3 regions of the Clostridium senegalense genome follow, and region 2 is predicted to be linked to each of the others. Evidence: a T-box and tRNA genes for the amino acid it is inferred to sense, from the RefSeq annotation. Region 2 holds a T-box; the other regions hold tRNA genes.
The links. The T-box of region 2 lies ahead of thrS (threonine--tRNA ligase). A T-box ahead of a tRNA ligase gene usually reads a tRNA of that ligase, here a tRNA-Thr.
Positions count from the first base shown of each region.

Region 1: it has a tRNA-Thr gene. The T-box ahead of thrS (threonine--tRNA ligase) is inferred to sense a tRNA for this amino acid. The anticodon was not compared.
Region 3: it has a tRNA-Thr gene. The T-box ahead of thrS (threonine--tRNA ligase) is inferred to sense a tRNA for this amino acid. The anticodon was not compared.

Region 1 is NZ_JAHLNC010000007.1:45,204-49,419, forward strand. It holds gene metK (methionine adenosyltransferase) at 1-904, opposite strand, end outside; SAM riboswitch class I at 1,063-1,164, opposite strand; tRNA gene KQI36_RS12295 (tRNA-Tyr) at 1,303-1,387, opposite strand; tRNA gene KQI36_RS12300 (tRNA-Thr) at 1,393-1,467, opposite strand; tRNA gene KQI36_RS12305 (tRNA-Val) at 1,491-1,566, opposite strand; tRNA gene KQI36_RS12310 (tRNA-Tyr) at 1,575-1,659, opposite strand; tRNA gene KQI36_RS12315 (tRNA-Thr) at 1,665-1,739, opposite strand; tRNA gene KQI36_RS12320 (tRNA-Val) at 1,764-1,839, opposite strand; tRNA gene KQI36_RS12325 (tRNA-Tyr) at 1,848-1,932, opposite strand; tRNA gene KQI36_RS12330 (tRNA-Thr) at 1,938-2,012, opposite strand; gene KQI36_RS12335 (hypothetical protein) at 2,179-2,781, opposite strand; gene yyaC (spore protease YyaC) at 3,139-3,678, shown strand; gene mreB (rod shape-determining protein) at 3,745-4,216, opposite strand, start outside.
Region 2 is NZ_JAHLNC010000005.1:110,276-114,491, reverse strand. It holds gene thrS (threonine--tRNA ligase) at 1-1,870, opposite strand, end outside; T-box leader at 2,303-2,527, opposite strand; gene KQI36_RS10500 (peroxiredoxin) at 2,801-3,271, shown strand; gene KQI36_RS10495 (alpha/beta hydrolase family protein) at 3,416-4,216, opposite strand, start outside.
Region 3 is NZ_JAHLNC010000003.1:260,513-264,728, reverse strand. It holds gene KQI36_RS08510 (BaiN/RdsA family NAD(P)/FAD-dependent oxidoreductase) at 1-755, opposite strand, end outside; tRNA gene KQI36_RS08505 (tRNA-Glu) at 1,382-1,456, shown strand; tRNA gene KQI36_RS08500 (tRNA-Val) at 1,463-1,538, shown strand; tRNA gene KQI36_RS08495 (tRNA-Asp) at 1,544-1,620, shown strand; tRNA gene KQI36_RS08490 (tRNA-Thr) at 1,628-1,702, shown strand; tRNA gene KQI36_RS08485 (tRNA-Glu) at 1,722-1,796, shown strand; tRNA gene KQI36_RS08480 (tRNA-Val) at 1,802-1,877, shown strand; tRNA gene KQI36_RS08475 (tRNA-Asp) at 1,884-1,960, shown strand; tRNA gene KQI36_RS08470 (tRNA-Thr) at 1,968-2,042, shown strand; tRNA gene KQI36_RS08465 (tRNA-Glu) at 2,061-2,135, shown strand; tRNA gene KQI36_RS08460 (tRNA-Val) at 2,141-2,216, shown strand; tRNA gene KQI36_RS08455 (tRNA-Asp) at 2,224-2,300, shown strand; gene KQI36_RS08450 (ATP-binding protein) at 2,702-3,679, opposite strand; gene KQI36_RS08445 (DnaD domain protein) at 3,672-4,216, opposite strand, start outside.

The DNA.
Region 1 (4,216 bases), on a different contig from region 2:
TATCAGCAACACCAGCTGCTACTAAGTTTTTAGCAACCCATCTAGCCGCATAAGCTCCTGAACGGTCAACTTTAGTTGCATCTTTTCCTGAAAATGCTCCGCCACCGTGTCTTCCATATCCACCATAAGTATCTACTATTATTTTTCTTCCTGTTAAACCAGAATCTCCTTGTGGTCCACCTATAACAAATTTACCAGTTGGATTTATATAGTATTTAGTATTTTCGTCTAATAATTCTGCTGGAACAACAGCTTTTACAACATGCTTCATTAAATCTTCTCTTATTTGTTCTTGTGTTACAGTTTCACAGTGTTGTGTAGATATTACTATTGTATCTATTCTTACTGGAGTTTCATTTTCATATTCAACTGTAACTTGAGTTTTTCCATCTGGTCTTAAATATTCTAATGTTCCATTTTTTCTAACTTCTGTTAATCTTCTTGAAAGTCTATGAGACATAGCTATTGGAAGTGGCATATATTCTGGAGTTTCTTTACTTGCAAATCCAAACATCATACCTTGATCTCCAGCTCCAACTGCTTCTACTTCATCCATTTCTTGTCCTCTTTTTTCAATAGCTTCATCTACACCCTGTGCAATGTCAGGTGATTGCTCATCTATTGATGTTAATACTGAACAAGTTTTATAATCAAATCCATATTTTGCTCTTGTATAACCTATTTCTTTTATTGTTTCTCTTACTACTTTAGGAATATCTATATAGCAATTTGTGCTTATTTCACCCATAACTAACACCATTCCTGTAGTTACTGCTGTTTCACAAGCTACTCTTGCATGAGAGTCTTTTGCTAATATACTATCTAATACTGCATCAGATATTTGATCACAAATTTTATCTGGATGCCCTTCTGTTACTGATTCTGATGTAAATAATCTTCTCATTTTCAAATCTCCTTTCAAATTTCCGTTCTAATCGAAGAGAGTGGCCTTAAAAATAATACAAGGTATATTTATTATTACAAAATCCTTGTAACTACTATTTTTATGCAATAAAAAACCTCTTCTTTGATAAGAAGAGGTCGAAATTTCGTACTCGCACTCTCTTATCTTGCAGAATATTTCTGCAGGAATTGGCACCATTGTGCTACGCACCGGTTGCCGGGTTTCATAGGGCCCTTTCCCTCCACCTCTCTGGATAAGAGTAATTATATAATTTTATGATACAATATTATCATTAAAATACATCACTGTCAACAATATATTATTTGATTTATATGGTAAATATATTCAATAATTTAATTTATTTAAAAATAAAAACACTTTAGAAAATCTAAAGTGTATGGTGGAGGAGGACGGATTCGAACCATCGAAACGAAACGTAACAGATTTACAGTCTGCCCCCTTTGGCCACTCGGGAACTCCTCCATTTATGGAGCTGGCAATAGGAATCGAACCTACAACCTGCTGATTACAAGTCAGCTGCTCTACCGTTGAGCCATGCCAGCATATTATTATATTTTAAGTTTAATGGTGGTCACAACAGGGTTCGAACCTGTGACCCTCTGCTTGTAAGGCAGATGCTCTCCCAGCTGAGCTATGCGACCGTGTTATATGGTGGAGGAGGACGGATTCGAACCATCGAAACGAAACGTAACAGATTTACAGTCTGCCCCCTTTGGCCACTCGGGAACTCCTCCACTTATGGAGCTGGCAATAGGAATCGAACCTACAACCTGCTGATTACAAGTCAGCTGCTCTACCGTTGAGCCATGCCAGCGTATTATTTATATTTTAAGTTTAATGGTGGTCACAACAGGGTTCGAACCTGTGACCCTCTGCTTGTAAGGCAGATGCTCTCCCAGCTGAGCTATGCGACCGTGTTATATGGTGGAGGAGGACGGATTCGAACCATCGAAACGAAACGTAACAGATTTACAGTCTGCCCCCTTTGGCCACTCGGGAACTCCTCCACTTATGGAGCTAGCAATAGGAATCGAACCTACAACCTGCTGATTACAAATCAGCTGCTCTACCGTTGAGCCATGCTAGCGTGTTATTTTTAGTCGGTAACTTCGACAAGGTTTATTTTATAATCTTGGAGTATTTTTTTCAAATCCAAATTTAGCCTTTACAAGCAATTATTTTAAATTTATTCTTACTTTCTAAGTTTTTCTCTCTTTTTCTTACCAATTTACTTTGTTAAATTAAAATCATTTTTAAAATTCTTTAGTTATTTCTTTGTTTATAAAAGGTTTGGCAATTTCTTTAGCTTCTTTAATTTCTTCTTCTGTTAAATATTTTTCTAATACAGATATAACTTTTTTTACACCTAAATCTTTATTTTCATAATTTAAATATTTAACTATATTATTAAATTCTTTTTTAGGTACTTTATATGCAAATGTTATTAGTTTTTTCTTTTCTGATAAGGATACTTGTTTTAGAACTTCCTTTGCTTCTGCCCTCACTAGCTCTTTATCTAATTTTTTTTTATTTTTATTGTAAGAATCAAATTCTTCAACTGTAACATCACCATTATTCTCAAATTCTTTCATGTCATCATAAAAATATTTTTTATTTTTATACTTTCTTACCTCATCATAAGTATTAATATTTTCCTCATTATTTTCAATAATCTTCTCTTTTAAAGCTTCTTTAGTATTCTCTTCATTTTTTTTCTTATTAAAAATCAAAGGATCTGAATAACTCTTGTTTTGGTTTTCCTTTGCAATTTCATCATTTTTTTTAATTTTTTCAGACTCTATATTAATTTCATTTTTTACAACTAAATCCTCATGATTTCTATAGACATTCAACATAGTACAACTATAAATTATAGTACACAAAATTATTATACATGAATATATTTTTTTTATAATTATCACTCCCATTTAATATTATGAACATAAAAAATTTTATATATACTTAATTATTAACAAATCCAAAGACTCATATTCAAATGTATACTTACATAAAAAATATTTTTATTTTTTTCTAAATGTTTATAATCACATTCTGTTTTTTTGCATATATATTATTAAGCGCATTTTTCATATTTTTACATTTATACAAATATTATAGAAGATAATAATTAAATTTTATTTTGTATAAATCAATTTTAAGTTGATACTTAAATTTCTTTAAAATGAATCACAATTCTCTAGGAGGTGCAATCAGTGACTAAAATTAAAACCCATTATAAAAATCCCCTAGCTTATTACAACTTAGCTACTTTTATTAAAGATTATTTAGATGAAGATACTATTATTATATGTATAGGTACAGATAGATGCATAGGCGATTGTTTAGGTCCACTAGTTGGAACCTGTTTAAAAGAAAATTTTTTCCCTTTACCTGTTTATGGAACAATTTCTGATCCTATACATGCATTAAACTTAGAAAATAAGTTGAATGAAATTAAACTTAAACATCCTAATTCAAAAATAATAGGAATTGATGCTTGTCTTGGACCACATTCAAGTATAGGTGAAATACAAGCAAGGGACTTTTCCATAAACCCTGGCAAAGGTGTCGGAAAATTACTTCCACCAGTAGGAGATATGTCTTTAATCGGAATTATAGATTCTAGTGATGATACGGAATTATTTACAAATAGAAATATAAGATTAAACCTAATTATGCAATTATCTAAGGTTATAACAAAGGCTCTTTTGCATTCATATTACTTAGCTTTTGATAACTCATCTTTTATTTAAATTTCCCATAATTTTAAATAATAAAATGACACAGTAAAAAACTGTGTCATTTTATCAATCAAATTATTAATAAAAAGATAGGTCTTGTCCTCCAAAGGAATCACCCATTTTATCTATAAATTCTAATGCTTTTCCTGTTCCTATTGCAACACATGAAACAGAATTTTCAGCTACATATACTGGTACCTTTGTATAGTCTTGTACTAATTTATCTAGACCATCTAAAAGTGCTCCTCCACCAGTCATAACTATGCCTTTTTCAGCAATATCTGCTGCTAATTCTGGTGGTGTTTTTTCTAGTACAGCATGAGTACACTCCGCAATTGAAGCTACTGCTTCTCTTAAAGCTTCTCTCATTTCTGTAGAATTAACAGTTATATTTTTAGGAAGACCTGTAATTAAATCTCTTCCTCTTATATCCATGTCAATTTCTTCATCTTTTTTATAAGCTGATCCTATGTTTATCTTTAAATCTTCAGCAGTTCTCTCACCTATCATTAATTTGTGTTTTTTTCTTATGTATTTAATTATAGCATCA
Region 2 (4,216 bases):
TAATAAATTCTTCTAAAGCAACAGTTCCTTGATCACCGTTTTTTCTAGTTCTAAGTGCAATTGTTTTGTCAGCAACTTCTCTTTCACCTATAACTATTATATAAGGAACTTTTTCATTGCTAGCTTCTCTAATTTTGTATCCTACTTTTTCATCTCTATCATCTAATTGAACTCTTATATTATTATCCTTAAGAGTTTTAGTTACTTCCATTGCATAGTCATTAAATTTATTTGATATAGGAAGTACCTTTACTTGAACTGGCGCTAACCATGTTGGGAATTTTCCAGCAAAATGTTCTATTAATATACCAATAAATCTTTCGATACTACCTAAAATTACTCTATGAATAACTATTGGTCTATGTTTTTCACTATCAGCTCCTATATAGTTAAGATCAAATCTTTGTGGAAGTTGGAAGTCTAATTGGATAGTACCACATTGCCAAGTTCTTCCTATACTATCTTCAAGATGGAAATCTATTTTAGGACCATAGAAAGCTCCATCACCTTCATTTATTTTGTATTCCATATTTATTTCATCTAGAGCTCCACTTAATGAAGATTCTGCAATTGCCCATTCTTCATCACTACCCATAGAATTTTCTGGTCTTGTTGAAAGTTCTACACTATATTTAAATCCAAATTTTGAATAAACTTTATCAATAAGTGATATAACACCTTTGATTTCTGATTTTATTTGATCTGGTAACATAAATATATGGGCATCATCTTGAGTAAACGCTCTAACTCTCATAAGTCCATGTAACGCTCCTGAAAGTTCATGTCTATGAACTCTTCCAAGTTCTGCAACTCTCATTGGAAAATCTCTATATGAATGTGCTTCTGATTTATATACAAGCATTCCACCAGGACAGTTCATAGGTTTTAATGCAAATTCTTCTTCATCTATAACAGAAGTGTACATATTTTCTTTATAGTGATACCAGTGTCCTGAAGTTTCCCATAATTTTTTATTTAACATTATAGGTGTTTCTATTTCTATATAGTTATCTTCTATATGAAGTTGTCTCCAAAAATCTATTAAAGTATTTTTTAACACTACTCCATTTGGTAAAAAGAATGGGAATCCTGGTCCTTCTTCCATAACTGTAAATAATTTAAGCTCTTTACCTAACTTTCTATGATCTCTTTTTTTAGCTTCTTCTAAGTTGTTTAAGTATGCATCAAGGGCTTTCTTATCTTCGAAAGCTGTACCATAAATTCTTTGAAGCATTTTATTTTTTTCATTACCTTTCCAATATGCACCTGCTACACTTAATAATTTAAAAGCTTTTATATATTTTGATGATGGAATATGTGGTCCTCTGCAAAGATCAACAAAATCACCTTGTCTATATAGTGAAATATTTTCTCCTTCTGGTAATTCTTTAATAAGTTCTATTTTATATGGTTCACATTTATCTTCCATTAACTTTATTGCTTCTTCTCTTGATACATCTATTCTTTCAAATTGAAGATTTTCTTCTATTATTTTATCCATTTCACATTGAATTTTTTCTAAATCTTGTTCTGAAAAAGCTTTTTCAACATCAAAATCGTAGTAGAATCCATTGTCGATTGAAGGTCCTATTGCTAATTTAGCATTTTTATAAAGTCTTTGAACAGCTTGTGCCATTATATGAGTAGTTGAATGTCTTAAAACATCTATAGCTTCTTTATCTTCATATGTTAAAATTTCAACTTTATCATTTTCTTTTAATTTATAACTTAAATCAACTAATTCATCATTAACTCTTCCTACTATAGCTACTTTTGCTAATTTGTTGCTAATTGATTTAGCAAGTTCATATACACTAATATTTTCCTCTATTTCTTTTATTGAATTATCTTTTAATCTTATATTTATCATTTTCATTGTTATCCCTCCAAAATATTTTTTATATAAATTCTCAAACTTTTAATGCTTAATTTTCAAAAATTCCTTATCAATTGAAAATATAAATTTATTTTTAAAAAAGATTTATGTTTATTATTTTTTATTGTAAAGCTATATAATACGTCGTTTATAAGTATCGTCATAAAACATTTTTAATTATTTTATAATAAAGTTTCTATTCTCATTTGATAATAAATGCTTAATATTATAATTCTATGTACACTTTTAAAATTATATTTTAATTATAAATTTTAATATTACACATAGTTTGTAATTATTTTAATATTAAGAGAACTTTTGTTTTTGTATTTCAATAATTTTATGTAAAACTTTAGCTTAATTTATTATTTTATTATTAATTTAAAATCATTACTGATTTTGGGTAAAACAAAAAGCATCCATCCCTGTTGGGACGAATGCTGTATATTCGTGGTTCCACCCAAATTGAATTAAAATTCAATTCTTCTCGTTTTAATAACGGCATCTAACCGATGACATTTCACTTTAAAAGCTAATAAGCCATAACTCCAGGGTAGTTTTCTTATAGTCATATTTAGGAATACTTCCAGCCAGTGATATTCCCTCTCTGTAAACTGTAACCTATAATACTCTTCCTATCATAGTCTATTTAATATTTAATTTACATTTATTTGTGCACAAATTCAAATATATAACCTTTTCAGAAAAGATTAATAATTTATACTTATAGTATCATACTAAAATTACTTTGTAAACACATTTCTGAAAATTTTTTATAGTTTTTTAAATTGTACTTATAATTTATAGCATATTTTAAAAAACTATATAGAATAAAAGTACAATTTATTTATCGCTTTACTAATAACATTTACTATGAGATAATTATTATTAATAATATGTTTAGAATTGAAAGGAGTTTTCTTTATGGAGAATTTAATTTTAACAGAAGGAATAAAGGCACCAGATTTTACATTAATGGGAAGTGATAAAAATGAACATAAATTAAGTGATTATTTAGGGGAAAAAGTAATTTTATACTTTTATCCAAAAGATAATACTTCTGGATGTTCTAAAGAAGCACTAGCCTTTACAAGCGTATATAACGATTTTAAAGAAAAAAATTCAGTAATATTAGGTGTAAGTAGAGATTCTTTAAAATCTCATGATAAATTTATCGAAAAATATAATATACCATTTGTATTATTATCTGACGAAAAAGAAGAAGTGTGCAACTTATATGGAGTTTTAAAAGAAAAAAATATCTATGGGAAAAAGACCATTGGAATTGAAAGAAGTACTTTTATAATTGATGAAAGCGGTAATATTGAAAAAATATATAGAAAAGTAAAAGTTGCAGGACATGTAGAAAATGTTCAATGTTTTTTAGGATTATAATTTTAAATAGAAAACCAGTACTATTTTATTAAGTACTGGTTTTATTATATCTCAAATTAAAAAGTATAATTAATATAATATTGTTTAAAACAACCTAGAAAGTTCAAACATAACTAACTTTTATTTAAATAATAAAAAATGTCTTTAAATACATACTCCAATATTATCTAGCAGAATATCTCCTTTAACTCCTTTATCAAAAACAAACTTTATAGTTTTTAATTTCTTAATATTTAATTTAGAATTGTTTTTAACAAATTCTTCTATTGGGAAAGTAAAATTTTGAAGTTCATGTTCTATTGTATTGTTTTTAACTAGAAAGTTATTTTTATATAAATTAGACCTTAATGGAGGATATAACGTATAGTAATCTTTTAATAAAAGAGATGAGATATTTCCATTAACATCTTCCAATTGAATTGTAAAATCTACATCATTAAATTCATTTTTTAAAACATCGTAATTATCCATTCTACATGCTGAAAATTGCAGTATTGAGTTATTATTTATATTCTCTAAATAAATATCATTCTCTGGAAGTGATATAGTATAAAAGCTTCCAGAACCCTTATACCACCTAAGTCTAACTGCTGTATTTCTAGTAGAAGAACCATCCCTTCTTCTAACCTTTTCTTCACGCCATATGGTAAAATTCTTTCCAAATATAGAACTATCTTTTAAAGACGATGTTTTTAAATCTAAATCTTCTTCATAATTAGCTATAACTTTAAAATTACTATCTTCATATTCATTTACATATACAGTTCTAGGTAAATCATTTTGAATATTTTTATAGTTTATAAACATGTCTTTATATTCATTCTTATCCTTTAGAGTACAATCAAAAAAACCAGTTAAATATCCTTTTAATATATTTTTTTGATCCTCATCTTTAATAATTGGCTTAGTATTTAAAAACCATCCCATTGGCTTGTTAAGATCATA
Region 3 (4,216 bases), on a different contig from region 2:
ATACTATAAGATGCGATTCTACTAAGTTGGAGTATTGGTGGGCCAGATATTCCATAGTCAGTAAATAATATTTCTCCAAATTCACTACGAACAAGTTTTTTATTTACATATATATCAGTGTTTCCATCAAATTTAACACCGGATATAGCTTTAAGTTTTTTATAATCTAGTTTAAGTTGTACAATAGCTGGAACAGGATTAATTATTGAGTGACCTAAAGTTTTAGATAATTTAAATCCTGAGCCATCAGAACCAGTTTTGGGATAACTCTTTCCACCAGTTGCAATGACTAGTTTATTACAGGTGAAAAATTCATCATCAGTGCATTGAACTTTAAAATTTTTATTTTTATAAATGGTACATACTTTTTTATTTGTATAAATAGGTATACTACGTTCTTTAAGTGCTAACAATAATAAATCCACTACTGAAGATGCTTGCAGTGACATAGGATACATTTTTCCATCATCTAAAGTAGTTAAATATATTCCAATTGAATTAAAAAAATTTATAGTATCTTGTAAAGTAAATTTCTCTAAGGCAGATATAAAAAAATCTTTATTAGAGCTATGATATCTTAATGATGATAGATTTTTATTTGTTATATTGCAACGACCATTACCAGTTGTTAATATTTTTTTCCCAATTCTATCAGTACCTTCAATTATAGCAACATCTAAACCCATGTCTTTGCACAAAATAGAAGTAATAATACCAGAGGCACCGCCTCCAATTATAATAATATCGTGATTCAAATAAATTTCTCCTTCCTAAATGAAAGTTATAGAGTTAAATTACTCTACATATAATATAAATATGTAAAATTCTTGTAAACAAGTTTAAAAAAAATAAATATGTAAAAGATATAGGTATGTACATTGTAATTTTTAAGTATATACAAAAGTACGTAAATACCTAAATCATATTAAATTTAATAAAATATTTTAGAATAAAATTTTTGTACAATTAATTAATAAATCAAAAATCTAGATAGATTCATTATATATTATAACCGTTACAATTAAATAACATCAAATGAACTTTTAAAATATATAGTGATTAAAATAGAAAATGATAAATAATTATACAAAAAGGTAATTTTACCAGTGAAAAAGAAAGATATAAGTCTAAATATAGCTTAAAAAATCACTTTTTCATATGAATTTTTCAACAAAAGCAGTAATAAAATAATAAATTAGTTTAGTTTTAACCTATCTTAGCTAGTTTAAATTGTTGAAAATGCTAAATTTTAAAATAAAATAAAAAAATACGAAAAAAAATATAAAAAAATGTTGACATTAATAAAGAGTTTAGGTATTATATTACTTGTCGGGTGCGAAGGAAACTATGCACAAGACCTAACAAAAGCAAAAGGACATATGGCTCCTTGGTCAAGCGGTTAAGACACCACCCTTTCACGGTGGTAACAGGGGTTCGATTCCCCTAGGAGTCACCATTTAGTGGTCGCATAGCTCAGCTGGGAGAGCATCTGCCTTACAAGCAGAGGGTCACAGGTTCGAGCCCTGTTGTGACCACCACATACGGCCTAGTGGCTCAGTTGGTTAGAGTACCGGCCTGTCACGCCGGGGGTCGAGGGTTCGAGTCCCTTCTAGGTCGCCATAATTTTGCTGGCATGGCTCAACGGTAGAGCAGCTGACTTGTAATCAGCAGGTTGTAGGTTCGATTCCTATTGCCAGCTCCACTTTTTTAAAACATAATAAGGCTCCTTGGTCAAGCGGTTAAGACACCACCCTTTCACGGTGGTAACAGGGGTTCGATTCCCCTAGGAGTCACCATATTTGGTCGCATAGCTCAGCTGGGAGAGCATCTGCCTTACAAGCAGAGGGTCACAGGTTCGAACCCTGTTGTGACCACCAAAAATTGGCCTAGTGGCTCAGTTGGTTAGAGTACCGGCCTGTCACGCCGGGGGTCGAGGGTTCGAGTCCCTTCTAGGTCGCCATAATTTTGCTGGCATGGCTCAACGGTAGAGCAGCTGACTTGTAATCAGCAGGTTGTAGGTTCGATTCCTATTGCCAGCTCCACTTTTTAAAACATAATAAGGCTCCTTGGTCAAGCGGTTAAGACACCACCCTTTCACGGTGGTAACAGGGGTTCGATTCCCCTAGGAGTCACCATATTTGGTCGCATAGCTCAGCTGGGAGAGCATCTGCCTTACAAGCAGAGGGTCACAGGTTCGAACCCTGTTGTGACCACCAAAAATCTGGCCTAGTGGCTCAGTTGGTTAGAGTACCGGCCTGTCACGCCGGGGGTCGAGGGTTCGAGTCCCTTCTAGGTCGCCAACTAAAACCTTGAACTTAGTTCAAGGTTTTTTTATTTTTAAAATAGTAATATTCAGGAAGGTCATATTCGGCCTTCCTTTTTTATATATTAAATCATTAGTGCAGATGAGAAGTCAAAGGTTGCATTAAATATATTAAGAAAACCTATAGAGTAAGTAGCAACTATTGAAAAAACAAAATTCACAATACTTTGAAAACGTGGTAATATATAGGTAGACAAAGTTGGTTATAGTCGTTTATCCTTTAAAAGAAATTTTCCTTTTGTATGAAAAGCTCAGCTTGAAAAAGTTGAGCTTTTTATTTTTTATGTTTAATGAACAACAAAGATTTGATGATTAATATAAATGTATCTTCCTATATAACAAAAAAACTATCTTTAAGTTTAAAGATAGTTTTTTATATTAGCGCCTTTTTGAGCGTGCTACTTTTAATCTTAAATCATCACCAAAAAATTTTTTTAGTGTAAAGTTACCAAATAGTCTAGATGTAAATCTTTCAGAATATATAGATGAAAGTTCATCTAATGCATAGTTAGTAGAAATAATCATTTTTTTATCTTTTAAGAGTTTAGTATTTAAAAGATTAAAAAGCTCTTTTTTACTAAAATCTGAAAGTTGTTCTGTTCCTAAGTCATCTATAATCAATAAATCACAATCTACTAAGCTTTCATATAATCCTATATTATTATTAAACTTAGCATCTTTTAAATTTGATATAAGATCATCAGAAGTTCTATATATAACAAAGTGTCCAGCATCTATTAAATCTTTAGCTATGCAATGAGAAAGAAAAGTTTTACCTGTTCCTGGATTACCATAGAATAGTAAGTTCTCATTATGATTTTTAAAATCCTCCACGTATATAATAGAGCTTTTATATATTCGTTCCATATTAGCTCTAGGACTTAAATTACCTTGGTAAAAATCCTTTGAAAAGTAATTTATATCGAAATTTTTAAAGCTATGCTTATCAAGTAAGTGCTTTAAATCAGAATTTTCATAACCAACCTTTACAAGGTACCTTTTATAGCAATCACATTTTTTAGTGTAGATATATCCAGTATCCTTACATTTATCACATTTATATATAAGTGATAAATAATCCATAGGATAGCCATTAGAAACTAAAAGCTCTGATTTTTTCATTTTTAAATCAATCATTTTATTTTTTATACTATTAATGGCAGCATCTTTATCATCCATTGGTTTTATTGCTATAAGTGATAATTTTACTGAAAGTTTTCCTATTTCATTTTCAATATCTATAACTTGAGGAAGAGCTTTTTGTATCTCCATTTTTCTCTTTTCTAATTTAAGCTCTTCATTTTTTCTTACCGTTTCATACATTTTCATAACTTGTGAATGAAAAGTTTTATTCATTATCATACCATCCTAACAAATCTTTTTCTAATTTATCGAAATCATAATTTCGTTGTTCAAAATTATTAAAAGTATCTTTATTAGAAGATTTTACTATAGGTTTATAATTAAGCTTTTTCTTATCCTTTTTCTCAATATCTTCAAGAGTAGATATTCCGGATTTAAACCAACTATTAAGTATTCCATCAATATATTTAAAATCCGCCCTATTAAGTCGTTCGAAGCAAATATCACAAGCTTTATAAATAATTTCATTAGAAAATTTATAAGTATGAATCCATTTTGAAATCATATCTTCCTGTGGTTTCATAACATCAGGAGAATTAACGCCTAAATATTTAAGGATTTTTCTTATACTAATCCATTTATCTTCATGTCTTTTTATAAAGCTTTGCGCTTCATCAATAGTTGATATCTTTTGATCATGCCAAGCCATTGCTATTTTTTCAAAATACCTATAGTCAACCTTACCTTTAGAAACACAGTATTGAATTAGTAAAAGTATAAGCTCTGGAGAAAAGTTAAAGTCCTTTTGCC